2 regions of the Paenibacillus apis genome follow, and region 2 is predicted to be linked to the other one. Evidence: riboswitches for the same ligand, from Rfam matches in the RefSeq annotation. Region 2 holds a riboswitch; the other holds the start of a gene.

Region 1 (7,541 bases), on a different contig from region 2:
ACACCGGAAGAGGTAGAAGCGCATTTGGAGAAGCTTGAAGGCTGGGAGCTGGAAGAGGGACGCTGGATTATACGAAAATATACCTTCTCGAGCTTTATGAAAGGAATCGCCTTTGTCGATGAGGTTGCGGCGATTTCAGAGGCCTTTAATCATCACCCTTTTATCACGATTGATTACAAGACAGTGACCTTGCGTCTGACCTCCTGGGAAGAAGGAGGCATTACGGCGTTGGATATTAAGGAAGCGCATCAATATAATGAGGCATTTGAACGGGAGCGTACGGCTGGCTAGTCCGCTTTGCCCTTCTCCATGATCTGCAAGATGAACGCCCGCCAGGATACGTTATCCGGCGGGCGTATTTATGTGCGAGCTATTTTTTCTCTGACAGCCATAAAGCTACGTTGGCAATTTCCTCTTCCTTCAGCTTATCCTTGAAGGCAGGCATCATCCCACCGCCCTTACCCTTCGTAATAATACTGTACAGTTGATCTGCAGATAGTGTGGAGCCGATATGAGCCAGTTCAGGAGCATTTGCACCTTGAAGCTGATCTCCATGACAAGCGATACAGTTATTATTAACGATCGTCTCGGCTTGCTCTGCATTCAGCGTAACGGCCGGCATTTGAGGCTTCTCTTCCTGGGCGACTTGATCCCGGCCTGGCAAGGTAAACATAAGCGCGGCCGCAAAGATGCAAGCCACCGCAAGTAATCCGCTCATGATCCACTTTTGCATTCCAATTCGTCCCTTCTATGTAAGCTGCTCCTTCCATTATAACGGAACATCACAGCTGATCATAGCTTTTGTGTCAAAAAAAGTAACGAATTTGGTTGATTTCCAAAAAAAACACCAACAAATCGTGATCTTGATCACAGCAGATAGCATAATGAGGTTATCCGCGATATACCATGCAGTAATAGGGTTTGGAGATTCCTCCCGGAGTCATCTTCTCATAAAGGTCTGTAATCACAAACCCGGACTTCTGGTAAGCGCGAATGGCCCGGGTATTCCAGGTCAGCACTTCCAGATCGATCACATCCTGCGGCTTTCTCCGCTTGGCTTCGGCGACAATCACCTTGACGAAGTCTTTGCCCAGACCATGACCGCACAGGTTCGGCCTCATACCTACTCCGAGCCTGGTGACGCCCTCCATGGGAAAATATTGAGCAAACCCGGCAAGCTCATCTTGCGGATTCAGTAAAGAGACGTATTGCTGGGCGCGGAGCGTGGGGTTGCCGAACTCTACATCAAGCGCTTTCATCTGCTCCCAAGGGAGCCAGCTATACACATCATAAGGGGAATCATATTTCCAGGTACAAATATCGGCCCCATGGCTTTCTTCCATTGGTACAACACGAAATGGTACGGCAGGTTGTTCCATCTTTGCGCCTCCTTTAGCGATAGAGAATATATCTTCGACAGGAGTGGGTCCCATTCCTTTTTAAACTCACTCTAACGGGAAATGGGTCGCTTGTAAAGGCGTTTTCGGTTGTTTTGTTTTCCAGAGTATGGGTATATGAAGGGTAAGGTAAGCTCATAAATAAAAAATAGGATATAGCAAGTAACCTTTTTGAGAATTCTTGCGTTTAATGAATGTAGCAATAAAAATACCGCAGTCGATTCCGGCAAGAATCGCTGCGGCAGGATGAACATCATTAGGCTTCTACAGCATACTTGGCATAAGTATATTTGCTGAGGATCCGCTTTGCTCCGACATAACGGTTTTTGTAATAAGAACTGTCCAGACTATCGATCTTGATTCCATTTGATGATGAGGCATGAGCGAATTCCCCGTCTCCAAGGTAAATTCCTACATGGGTGACCCGGCCGCTTGTGCCCGACGTATTAAAGAAGACCAGATCGCCTGCCTGCAGCTGGCTTTTGGCTACGGCTGTGCCCTGTTTGTATTGGGCAGACGAGACCCGAGCCAGATCAATACCAAGCTTCTTAAAGACGTACCGTGTAAATCCGGAACAATCAAAGCCGGTAGTGGTAACTCCACCGTATTTGTACGGTGTGCCATAGACTGAATTGACGACACTGGTCAGTGTGGATTCTCCGGCAAGAGCGCTTCCCGTTCCCATGGTGAACAATACGGTCAGGCTTGTTGCGGCTGCAATGATTGCTTTTCTCAAGATGTAAATGCTCCTTCCAAGGCCTGCGAGGTTAGCTTAAGGATTCGGTTGAAGGTTCCCTATGATCTCTTATGTATAGATCAATTCACCCAAAGTGGTTCCCCCGTTTCCCGGGTGCCGGGAATTCGGCTGTTCTTAGTAGTCTGCACCCGAAAAGAACGACGTAGCTGCAATGGTTACTGCAATGATTACAAAGTTGTTACTATTGCCTAAGTTATTCTACCAAAGCCTATCCAGTCTTGGCAAGCTTATCATAAAAACTGGCTAAAAAAGGTCAATTAGAACTGGTTAAGCCAGCCGGAAACAGGGTAAATAGTCTTAAGTGAATAAAAAAGACCCGCAGTGAATTCATTAAGAATTCCTGCGGGCCTCGTTCGACTTATTCTACATCGTCATGATCCGTAGTATTTTCACTGGTTACTTCTTCGTACTTATCCGTACTCATAATGCGCTTAGCACCAACATAACGTTTCACGTAGTAGCTTTCGCTCAGCTTGCTGATGATAACGCCCTTGGAGGAAGAAGCATGAGCGAACTTACCGTCCCCTACATATACCCCAACATGGGATACTCCCTTACCTGAGGTGTTGAAAAACACCAGATCGCCAACGATCAGCTCATCCTTTTCTACAGCCGTTCCCATCTTGTATTGGGAAGCGGATTGATGCGGCAGCTTAATGCCGATCTTGGAGAAGACAAACATGGTGAATCCGGAGCAGTCAAAGCCGCTGGTAGTTGTACCACCAGAGACGTATTTACTGCCGAGGCCTTCGTCGATAGCGGAATCCAGCTTGGAATCCGCGAAAGCGCTGCCAGCCCCGAGTGTAAACATGATAGCTAAACTTACCGCTGCTGCTGTGAGTTGCTTCTTCAAGGTAAAACTCCTTCCACTGCCTACGAGGTTAGCTTAAGGATTCGGTTGAAGGTCTCCCTATGATCCCTCTGTTACGAGATCAATTCACCCAAAGTGGTTCCCCCGTTCCCCGTGAAGGGAATTCGGCTCGATTTTCTTCTGTCGCAATATTATTTCGACATCTGGAGGAAGATCCCTGCCAAGGATGACAATAATAATGACAAAACTGTTACTGAATTTGCTCTGTTGCTATTGTAGCAAAGGCAAGTATATTTTGGCAATGGCTAAATCGCAAGATTTATAGGCCCAAGCGGCATTCAAGGCCTCCGAAATCACTCGGAGGCCTTGAGGGGCAAGGGTTTTTAAAAAGTAAATTTTTTTTAACCTTTCTGTGACCTAGTATGCCAGAGCCGATATTGAGAGGTTACATTCCAGACTTGGAAGAGACTTCGGATAAAAGGATAGGTTTGCTGTAGGACAAGAGCCAGTATCCCGGTAAAGATCCAGGAGAACAGGCCGAACACCAGGAATATGCCTAGCGTTAGGCTGCCAAGCACGATTGCGATCAAGATGCCCTGGAGCATGTGTCGGAAGCAGATCAGCACAGACGTCCAGAGTCCGGCTTTGAAGAGGTACCCGAATTTGATGAACAGGAGAACTTGATGAATTAGCCAGCCATAGATCAAATAGATCAACAAATATCCGCTAATAAGTAGAAGAGAGGTGAAGTGATTGCTTTCACGGATAAGTGACGGCAATTGATCAAGCAGCCGTGGTCCGATCCAGAAGAAGGGAAGGGACAAGAGCGCCAGCTCCAGCAAGTAAAAGAGGGCCACGGGCCTCCAGAATTCCTTCATTCCCCGGAAGAAGGGAAGACCGCTCTTTCGGGAATCCTGCGGGAGCAGTCCGTAGAGTATGCCGGATTCCAGCAGGGGACTGAGCAGCAGCCGTATGGCAATCATGCCAAGGAGTATCCACAGATATTGATGAACAGCAGCATTATGCTGCAGCTCAAGCTGTGCCTCTAACCCGTACAGCAGACGGCTGATCTCGGTCGGCGGAGGATCGGGATACCGGGATAACACGGCGATAACCGCCATATTTACAATCCGGTAAAGAAAGAAGCCCCATAGCAGCTGATATAGAAACAGGATGATGACAGAGGGAAACTGGCTTCGGACAAGTCCCCATCCTTGTTTAACATAGGTCATAGCATTTCCCTCCCAAGGGTAATTCGGTGATTCCCTTACCATACAAGCAGCCCAAGCAATGACTCGAGTAATTTCACAGCACTTAAGGTGGTCCGAGTCTCAACCGGTTCCTGGATCTCGTGTTTGAGATAATTGTTGATATGCTTGTTCTCCAGCACCAGAGTATAGTCTGGATCAATCTGAACAAAATCGATCGGCTCCTTATATTGAAGCTTCAGCTCGATCTGTTCGCCTTCCCCGTTCCAGACCTTTTTCTCCGTATGCCCGTCTTTAAAGCTGAACAGCAGAGGAATCTTGGATGCATCGCTGCCCAGCTGCCGGATGGTAACAACCGATTCGTACAAAGGCGTTCCTTCCTTAGATGCGATCTCCTGCACCTGAATATTCTCCACGGCAAAATCAGCCATCCCGCCGTTGTATACATATTGCTTGAAATAACTCTTCCAGCTTCGTCCGGTTGTCTGCTCAACAATCCGTTCAAAGTCGGCCGTAGTCGGATGCTTGAAGCGATATTTGGTGCTATAGCTGTACATGATTCGCTTCATCGTCTTCGCCCCGACCTGACGCTCAATATCGAGCAGAATCAGCTTGCCGCGATAATATACATTTTTAGCGTAATTGTCTCCCGATCCGTACTTCCAAGCTACTTCGGTAAGGGATACGGGCGAAGTAATGATAGCGGACTGAACAGGCAGGTTGGCTTGAATGCCGAATTCCTGCTCCATTAGCTTATCCTCCGCATAGGAGGTAAAGGCTTCATCCAGCCAGGCCTCTTCAAATTCATTGCTTGCGACCATTCCGTAGAAAAATTGATGCCCAATCTCATGGATAACTGTGCGCTCCAGCTCATCATAGCTGGGGGAATCGCTGGATGCGCCGAATGCGGTTATTAAGGTCGGATACTCCATCCCGCCCGCCCCGTTGCCTTCTTCCGGAGGCACGACGATGGATAGGGTAGAGTAAGGATATCTTCCATACCACTTACTGAAATTTGCCAGGGCAACCTTGGCCGCATAGAAATAACGCTCCTTTAAATCCTCATGTTTGGGGTCGAGATACAGCTTGATCCGTACCCCGGGCACTTCGGAGGAGGAGAAGGGCTCTTCGACATAGACAAAATCAGGAGATGCCGACCATGCGAAGTCATGCACATCATCCGCGTAGAACTGGATCGACTTGCGGCCGTCCTTTCGAACGGCGGGTTTGGTCTGGAAGCCGGTGGCTGCGACCGTATAATGGTCAGGGACATCGATATTCACGCTATAAATTCCGAAGTCGGAATAAAATTCAGAATTGCCGTGATACTGATGAAGGTTCCATCCCTCGGCAGTTCGGCCTCTCGTTCCGGCAGGCTCGTAGACGCTGAGCTTCGGGAACCATTGACCAGCCATCACAAAGTCGCCGGCTGCTCCCATGCGTGCAAATATTTTAGGCAGCTCGACCTTGAACTGAATCTTGAGCGTAATGCTCTCCCCGCCCCGAACCGTAACCGGGAGGCGGACCTTCGCCAGGGTCTGGTCATTTGTGTTGCCATCATCAGGCTGTACGAACTGGATCCGGTGGAGCAGTGAAATACCGTCCGTAGTCCGGATCTCTGTCAGCTCCATGCTGCCCCAGCCGTCCTTGGGCATCACATCTCCGCGCAGCTTGCCGCCGGATTCCTTCATAAAGGTCGTATTGGCGGAGGCGAAGGCATTTGGATACAGGTGAAAATACAACTCATTAACCGCCTTTTTCCCGGGGTGCGTCCAGGTGACCGTCTGAGTGCCGGTCAGTACACGATTCTGTTCATCCAGCTTCACCTGAATGTGGTACTCGGTAACCCGGTTGCTGAGCACCTCGGCTGTAGGCTGCTGAATGCTCTCGGCTGCAGAAGGAGCCGGTTTGCCGCTGCCTGAGTCGGCCTTGACCAGCGTCTCGGAGGCAGTCAGGGGCTTGACCTGTTCCGGGGCATAGGAAGCCTCTTCCCCGGGCGGTGAGGCCAGAGAGTAGCGGAGCGTGCCGACAATAAGGCAAATGGCGAGAATAGAGAAGCCGAGAATAGTAGTTCGTCGGGTCATACAATGGATACCTCCCGTTGACAAGCATCTACAGCATGTATATGTTTGCATTTGGGAGATTATTAGCTAAAATTAAATTAATCTGATCCGGTTTCAGGAGGAGCATATGAATAAAGAGAAGAAAATATTTGCGCTGAACATTATCAGCAATGAGGATAAGAGCAAGCACAAGGGGTTCGGGGCCGGTTCCATCGACCTGAACAGCATGTCACCCGTTATTCTTGACGGCGATGAAGCCTATATTGATATCGGTGCAATGCATGCGAAGAGCAAAGTGGAGAAGGGAATCAAGTTCTCTATGAACCGGGACGACGTTCCGAACGGGCGTCAGGTATGGATCGTATGGGTTGCCGTGGATCGCTCGCCGGAAGGGCAGTTTTACGGAGGCTTGACGGCTTGCGAGATGTGGATTGATACGGAAGCCAGACGCGGCTGGAAGATTCTTGCCGATCATGTGAACCGGATGGACTATGCCTTGAAGCGGAAGGTGCTCCTGGAGGGGCTGTCGCCGGAACAAAAGCAACTCCTCAAGAAGCTGCTGCTGGATACCAATGAACAGTGGTGGGAACGGTCTCCGGAACATGTGAAGGCAGCATTAGAAGACTGATCAGGACCGAGGTATCATACCAAGACAACAAGAGGACGTTCTCCCGGCAGCAGCGAGCTGCGGGGGAGCGTCCTCTTGTTTTATAGAAAGAACAGGATCATTTCGCTCACAGAAGCGTGTAGAACTTCACCGCAGGATCCGCGCTGGAGTAAGGAGTCCTGACGGAAAATTTCAGCTGATTCCCGGTTCTGCCCATGTAGACTAGCCCGTCGCCAATTCCCCATTCACTTTGCTCAATCATTTCAATGGATTCCTCGCTGTGCAGGCTAAGATACAGGGGAATGGAAACGCCGGAGCTCCGGTCGACCAGCAGCAGCGTGCCCAAGGTGTATTCCCGAATCAAGAAAAAGTCATCCTCTATGGCCTCAAGACTGTAGACCTCATCCGCCGCCCCATAATTCTCAAAGCGGATGGTCTCCTGTGCGGTTCCATCCGGTGACACCAAATCGGCATAATGACCGTAATTCATGATGATTTGCCCCTTATGGCTCAGTGCATCAGGCAGCAAATTCACCGTGGAAGGACCGCCATAGGAGTACCCGGCCTGATATACCTGCTTGCCGCCATGGATAAGAACCCGGATTCGGTCATTGAATATATGAGGCTCCCCATGGGCGTTGCTGATCTCCAGCACGTAAGTGTCCTTATCCACGGATCTCGCGTCCATGTACAGCCAG
Region 2 (7,541 bases):
GATGTATACGTATTTACTCCTATGGATGTTCATGGAAAGAAATCTATGATTCATGCACTCATCTATGATCCCGGAACAAGAGCCTGGTCCCGAAAATGGCGCGAATTTCCCGACCTTATCTATGACCGCTGCCGCATCCAGCGAAGTAAAAGATTCGAACAGCTTAAACAGTTCAGACATCGTTACGGGCACTTAAGATTCCTGAACCGACCGCTACGGGATAAATGGACGATTTATCAATTACTCTCGAGAAAAGCCTCCTTCCGCTCCTACTTGCCGGAGACGGTTTTGTTCCAGAACAGCTCCGATCCTGTAAGGCTCCTTCACAAGCACTCCTCGATTTATGTCAAGCCGATTAACGGTACCGGCGGACGCGGCATTTTACGACTGGAGCGGCTGGAGAATAACATGGTGCTTGTTCAGGGACGCCGGCAAAACCGGTCCATTATTCCTGCACAAAAGCTGCCGATCTCGCGGCTTGGGTCCTTGCTGCACAACTGGAAGGGCAGCAGCCGCTTCATTGCCCAGCAAGCTATTCATATTAAGCTGCCTGACGGGAAGGTGCATGATTACCGGATGCTGGTACAGAAAAACGGTGAAGGTCAGTGGGAGGTTACCGGGGGAGCAGGAAGAGTCGGGCCTGCACGAAGCGTTACCTCCAATTTACATGGCGGAGGCAGAGCCATCCCCATGAACAGATTACTAAGCCATTCCGGCCATTCCGAGGAAAAGCGGAGCCAGATCAGACGGACTGCAGAAAAGCTGAGCCTGGAGGTAGCGGAATATCTGGAATCATCCATCGGTGCCATCTGTGAGCTTGCTCTCGACTTGGCGATAGACCGAAGCGGCAGCGTCTATATTCTCGAGGTCAATCCCAAACCGGCCCGAGAGGTATTCATGCAAACCGGGGATAAGGAGGCTTACCGCCGAGCTATTATCAAGCCGTTGGAGTACGCCTTGTGGTTATATAACAGAAAAGCCGCCCCTTCTTCTTCTTGAAGGGAGCGGCTTATTCGAACTCTCTGCTATAGATGAGACTGCTCATACAACTCAAGCAATTCTTCAAAGGATGAGATCAAAATATCGGATCCCTCCAACTCATGATCATGACCAAAGCCGGCGTAGGCGCAGCCAATCACCGTCTGGTGATTTTGCTTGCCTGCCTCCACATCGGACGAACGGTCCCCAACCATCCATGCCCGGTCCACGCCATGGCGGTCCAGCAGCAGCTTGACCAGTTCGGTCTTGGATGCCGTCTGATATTGGCCGGCACTGTACAAGCCTTCAAATAAATCCGCTATGCCATGTGCTTCCGCAACGCCATTTACGTAATGCTCAAGACCATTGCTCGCAACAAACAACCGAACTCCCCGCTGTTTGAGCTTGGTTAATGTATCGGCCACGCCTGGATAGAGCTCGGTCGGATGAGTCTTTAAGCCGGCAAGCTCAAATTCAAGCAGCAGTTCATCAGCCCGTCGATGAACCGCCTCGCTGCTATCCGGAATCACCTTTTTCCAAATATCCTCCAGCAGCATTCCGAGACAACTAAGCATGAGCTCCTCAGGGGGCGTCGCTCCTTCATAGAGCTTCTCCAGCCTTAACTGCTCAAACACCTGATGATGCACCGGTATGAGCAAGGTTTCCGTCTTAAACAAAGTTCCATCCATATCAAAGATAATCGCTTCCGGCTTTGGCAGCCCTGGCTGAATTGTCATTCCCATAATCCCTCCGTCGATATTTCTTCATCCATGATACCTTGTTTGAAGGGATGTCTCAACGGAATTATTTCAGTTCAGGGAAATCTCTTTGAGGATATTCCCATTAAAGTCCAGCACCTTAAATTCATCAGCTTCCATCAGGCCGTAGGAATGAGGCCATTGCTCCTTGGGAAGTGAGATAGAGCCTGGGTTAAGCAAATATATGCCTTCCCGCTCCTCTGCTACAGGAATATGCGTATGTCCCTGAATAAAGATGCTGCCTGCTTCGAGAGAAGGCAGATTGTCCATGCTGTGAATATGACCGTGAGAAGCAAAAATCCGCCGCCCCTGATCATAGATCTGTACATGATCGCCCATCATCGGAAATTGCAGCAGCATCTGGTCCACCTCAGCATCGCAATTACCCCGCAGCGCAAGAATCCGGTCCTTATACTGATTGAGACGATCAGCTACCTGTGCAGGGGCATATTGCTCCGGCAACGGGTTCCGAGGGCCGTGATACATATAATCTCCAAGCAAAATGATCCGGTCGGGCTTCTCCAGCTCTACCTGCTCAAGCGCCTTATTCAGCCAATATAGCGAACCATGGATATCGGAAATAAACATGAATTTCATTTTCAATAACTCCTTGTTTACTTTTTGAAATGATATGGAACCGTCGTTACAATCAGGTCTCTCCGATACAACAGGAACGCCCGGATCAACAAGCTGGACTGATTGTGAAGCGCATTATGCCATCGTTTCTTCGGAATAAACTGCGGGATCAGAACTGTAACCTGAAAGTTCGACTCCTTGGCCTTGTATTCCACAGTATCGACAAACTTGGTTAACGGCTGGATAATGCTTCGATATTGGGAGTATAGCGTCACCAGGCGAACATCAGGCTGCCAGTGGCTCCATTTTTCTTCAAACCCTTTTTCGCTTTCCTTATCAAAGGCAACGTATACCGCAATGATTTGATCCGGATGGAGCGATTTTGCATAATTCAGTGTATTCTCTACCACATGCGTAATCCCTGCAACCGGAATAACGAACACATTCCCCTCAATCGGTTTATGAGGCTCACAGGAACTGATCCGAAGCTGGTCCCCGACATCCTCATAATGCTTATGAATACTGCGAAAGAACAGGACGATGAGCGGCAGAAAAATCAGCACCGGCCATACCTGTGGAAACTTGGTGATGAAAAATATTATCATAACAAGAAAGCTGATTGCAGCCCCGATGGCATTAATCGTCAGCTTGACTCTCCAGCCCGCAGGCTTCTCGCGGAGCCATTTCACAAGCATGCCGGTTTGAGCCAAGGTAAACGGAATAAACACACCTACCGCATAGAGCGGAATCAGATGCTCGGTTTGGCCTTTAAACATAATAATCAGCAGGATCGACGCGGTTGCAAGAAACAGAATTCCATTCGAATAGCCCAGTCTGTCTCCTCTTACCGTGAACATTCTGGCGATGTATTTGTCTTTTGCCAGATTGACTGCCAACAGCGGAAAAGCCGAATACCCCGTGTTAGCTGCAAGAACCAGAATCATCGCCGTAATCCCTTGAATAATATAATACATGATTCCCCGCCCAAAAGTAGCAGAGGCAATCTGGGATACAACCGTCTCCTCTGTCTTTGGAGAGATCCCATAGTAATAAGCTAGAAATACAATTCCCGAAAAGAGGATGGCCAGTAAAATCCCCATAGCAGCAAGTGTCTTGGCCGCATTGCTCGGGGCCGGAGACTTGAAGTTTGGAATAGCGTTCGAGATCGCCTCTACTCCCGTCAAGGCAGAACTGCCTGAAGCAAACGCCCTTAGCAGCAGGAATAGACTAAGCCCGGCTATCGGCGTGCCAAAGGATGTGTGAAGCTCCGGAGAGATCTGGCCTGTCAGCACCTTATAGAGACCGACTGCGATTGTTAGAAACAAAATAGCGACGAACAAATATACCGGATAGGCCAGCACCGAAGCGGACTCGGTAAGCCCCCGAAGATTCAAAATCGTGATTAGTACGACCAAGAGGCACGCGATCAGAACATTATACCCGTGCAGAGATGGAAATGCTGAAGTAATCGCATCCGTACCCGCCGAAATACTTACTGCGACAGTCAAAATATAATCGACAAGCAAAGAGCCCCCCGCAAGAAGACCGGAATTGACTCCAAGATTCTCTTTGGATACTACATAGGCCCCGCCGCCATGAGGGTAAGCGAAGATAATTTGTCTGTAAGACAGGACAAGCGCAACAAGCAACACCAAAATGCCAACCGCAATCGGAATAGACAACCAGTATGCCGCCGCCCCCAAGGCCATCAATACCAGCAGAATCTGTTCCGGTCCATACGCTACGGAAGAGAGCGCATCAGAGGACAGGATCGCAAGAGCCTTCGTCTTATTCAGCTTCTGCTCACCAAGGTCTTTCGATTTTAAAGGCTGACCGATTAAGACACGTTTGAAGAGTGTAAACATAGATGCAACACCACCAAGAATTAGAATAAAATCTCGGATTGAGGCTGATTGTCCGGTTGGTCTTGTATTTACGCAGCAAAAAACCGCAGAGGAAAGAACCTCTGCGGCCATATGAACTGGTCACAGTATCATCCTCTCTCGAACAACGCTTACGAGGTTAGCTGTCGGATTAGGGTAGTGAGAGTCACCCCTCCGCGGTTGCCTGCCGTACATTAAATCTCCGGTTGATAGCTTCCGCGGATTCACCCCACGCACCTTACAGAATAAAAATCATTCCGCTCAAGGCGCATTCGGTTCCCCCGTTTTCCCCGCCGTGACGAGGAAATTCAGCGAATCAGATATCGAATCCAAGAGTGATATTACTCCTATGGCCTGATAATGTAAATCCTTGAAAATGACATGAAAATTCAGATTTAATTACTTTTTAATCAGGGAAGCGCTTACTTGATTATGGCGCTTTTATTATCTCGGTTTATCCTGCATTTGATTCGTTTTTCTATGGAAACAGAAGAAAGAGGGTGTCACAAAGACGTAGATGGTCAGGGCCCCTTTTTCAATGTGAGGTTACACCGTGGATTGCGAAACAATTGCCGATAAGCACTAAAATTATTGGCGGGCGGCTTCCTCTCGCTCCCCATTGATCAAAAAGCCGCAGTGGACACAAGAAACCAAGGAGTCAAGCGAGAGAAGGCCGCTATACTCCTTGGTTTCTATATAAATATCACTCTATTTTGTTATTAAGGGTGTACAGAATTTGGGGACACCCTCTAAAAATCAAGATATTATTTTTGATTCAGACGGTACCCGCCGTGGAATACCGGCCCGACATATTCATTGAATGCATAACCTGCTCTAATCGCCGCCGTGACAAAATCCTTGGCTTTAGCAACAGCCTCTTTTACGGACAACCCCTGAGCAAGCCCGCCTGTAACGCCTGCGGCAAATGTGCAACCCGCCCCGTGATTATGAGCAGGCTCGATCTTTTCTGTCTCGAATATGACATATTCTGTGCCATCATAGAACAGATCGATCGCTTTGTCGCCTTCAAGTGCCTTTCCGCCCTTTATAACAACATTCGCAGCGCCACGATCATGGATAAGCTTGGCAGCTTCCCTCATATCATTGAGATTAACCAGTCTTCCCTTGCCGGACAGCACGCCTGCCTCGAACAAGTTTGGTGTAACAACCGTAGCGAGCGGAAGCAACAAATCCCGGATTGCATCTGCACTCTCAGGGTTGAGTACTTCATCTTCCCCTTTGCATACCATTACCGGATCAATCACAACATTTTTTTGCTTGTTTTGTTCAATGCAGCTTTTAACGACTTCAGTAATAGCTACGCTGCCCAGCATTCCTGTCTTCATTGCGTCAACAGGGCCTCCGGCAAACACGGTCTTGAGCTGCTCCGCAACCAGTGACGCCTCTATCGGATACACACTGTGGTTCCAGTCCCGGTCTGGATCCATGGTTACGATCGTCGTCAAGGCGCTGAAACCGTAGGTGCCATACTCCTCGAATGTTTTCAGATCCGCCTGTATTCCTGCACCACCGCTGGAATCACTTCCGGCAATCGTTAAAGTCTTAACAATTTTATTCATGGTCATGCTCCCCTTTGCAATTAGCGTAGCGATAGCTAAGCTTGATTCTGCAATCCATTGTAGCATTATTTTCAATGAATTCACGAATTATTTTTCATTTATTTCAATTTGGATTGAGTCGTGTTCAGTTATACTAGATTGATACTCTCATACAACTCAGCAGTTGCATGATCTTGAAAAGCAGAATAAGCGCCCTCGCACAATACGTGAGGGGCGCTTGTTCTTTGATTATATAAGTTGAACTATAGAAGGTTCACAGAAATGGCATAAGTGTGAAATGTTCTGAAGTGAGTAACCACACTTCACACGTTGCTCCTGCGTACGTTCATTAGTTCAATGATTCACACTACGGTTTGCGCCGCATCAATACGCGCTTGTGTGGCATTGAAGCATTTCTTGCACACCTTCAAGGGCTGGCCGGAGCTGGTTGTCTTCGTGTACAGCAGCTTGATTCGCGTGCTTCCGCATACCGGGCAGGTGCCGCGGCCTCTGGAAGGAAGCGTCCATAATGATTTTCCACGTTTATTTTTGGCCATCTCATATCCCCTATTTCTAGAAAAATTTCTTCTGATCCCGATTATCCTTCAATATTTCTACGGCTTCACGGAAGCGCAGCGAATGAACGATTTCCCGTTCCCGCAGGAATTTCAGGCTGTCCTGTAAGTCGACGTCATCGGTCATATCAATTAGCCACTGGTATGTAGCCCGTGCTTTCTCTTCCGCCGCAATATCTTCATACAGGTCGGCAATCGGATCGCCTTTAGCTTGAATATACGTTGCTGTCCAGGGAACACCGCCTGCATTCTGATAGAATAACGCCCTGTCATGACTGACATAGTAAGCCCCCATGCCTGCTGCATCGAGCTCTTCTACAGTCGCATCCTTCGTAAGCTTATAGATCATCGTGGCAATCATCTCGAGATGGGCAAATTCTTCTGTACCTATGTCATTCAGAAGTCCTATAACTTTATCCGGTATCGTGTACCTCTGATTCAAGTATCTCAGGGCCGCCGACAGTTCCCCATCAGCCCCTCCGTATTGCTCGGCCAGATATTTAGCCATGCGAATATCGCATTTTCCTACGCGGACCGGGTACTGCAATTTTTTCTCATATACCCACATCGCTTATTCATTACCTCCTTTGGCTGATGATCAGCATGGCGCTTCCCGCACTGCAGCACAGACTAGACCTGCCATGGCCAAGGGACCTTCGACCATTCCCACGGGAATTTGGAATAGGCACGGCCAAAATTTTGCAAAGGCCCATACAGCAATTGAAATTGATTCGCCAAAATGGTCCGCTCCTGCGTCAACTGGTTGAATTGTTGAATCGCAGCCAAATCATCGGGATGGGTATCCAGGTAAAGGTTCAACTCCACTAATGCAAAATCGAGTGCCTGCAGCTTCTCCAGCATTTCATAAAATTCAGGATCACAATGCGGCTTTGATGTTGAATTCATAATTCACCGTCCTTTCCCCCAGCGGGATTCATAGGGACTGTACAACGCAGGCCAAAGCGTGCCATGGCGCAATGCTTCCTCCGGGCTGAACTGGGGTAAATTAGGGGGCTGAAACGTCATAAATAACTGCGGCGGAGTGCTATATGTTTTGCATAGGATTGGAGGGCAAGGATCAAAGGGACCAATGAACGGAACCCACGTCTGTTCTTGGGGATGACTCAAATGAAGTACCTCCTTCTCATCGTTTTCCGTTTCTCTTGTTTAACATATGATGTTCGCCTAGAAACTGAACCAATGAATCGGAAT

Evidence for each region. A riboswitch is a leader RNA that binds a small molecule or an ion and turns the genes downstream of it on or off. The one in region 2 is predicted to bind cyclic di-AMP.
Region 1: linked by a shared signal. The riboswitch ahead of KI362_RS24460 (C40 family peptidase) and the one ahead of KI362_RS11620 (APC family permease) in region 2 are both predicted to bind cyclic di-AMP.

The regions. Positions count from the first base shown of each region.
Region 1 is NZ_BORS01000030.1:1,885-9,425, reverse strand. Features, by position in the region: gene KI362_RS24475 (4a-hydroxytetrahydrobiopterin dehydratase) at 1-291, shown strand, start outside; gene KI362_RS24470 (c-type cytochrome) at 371-733, opposite strand; gene KI362_RS24465 (GNAT family N-acetyltransferase) at 891-1,379, opposite strand; gene KI362_RS24460 (C40 family peptidase) at 1,654-2,133, opposite strand; cyclic di-AMP (ydaO/yuaA leader) riboswitch at 2,139-2,274, opposite strand; gene KI362_RS24455 (C40 family peptidase) at 2,513-3,007, opposite strand; cyclic di-AMP (ydaO/yuaA leader) riboswitch at 3,010-3,145, opposite strand; gene KI362_RS24450 (hypothetical protein) at 3,367-4,197, opposite strand; gene KI362_RS24445 (M1 family metallopeptidase) at 4,233-6,257, opposite strand; gene KI362_RS24440 (YwhD family protein) at 6,364-6,864, shown strand; gene KI362_RS24435 (copper amine oxidase N-terminal domain-containing protein) at 6,971-7,541, opposite strand, start outside.
Region 2 is NZ_BORS01000007.1:71,855-79,395, forward strand. Features, by position in the region: gene KI362_RS11605 (YheC/YheD family endospore coat-associated protein) at 1-999, shown strand, start outside; gene KI362_RS11610 (HAD family hydrolase) at 1,026-1,715, opposite strand; gene yfcE (phosphodiesterase) at 1,788-2,333, opposite strand; gene KI362_RS11620 (APC family permease) at 2,351-4,177, opposite strand; cyclic di-AMP (ydaO/yuaA leader) riboswitch at 4,308-4,519, opposite strand; gene thiD (bifunctional hydroxymethylpyrimidine kinase/phosphomethylpyrimidine kinase) at 4,960-5,775, opposite strand; gene KI362_RS11630 (hypothetical protein) at 6,117-6,311, opposite strand; gene KI362_RS11635 (manganese catalase family protein) at 6,328-6,897, opposite strand; gene KI362_RS11640 (spore coat protein CotJB) at 6,960-7,235, opposite strand; gene KI362_RS11645 (spore coat associated protein CotJA) at 7,239-7,457, opposite strand.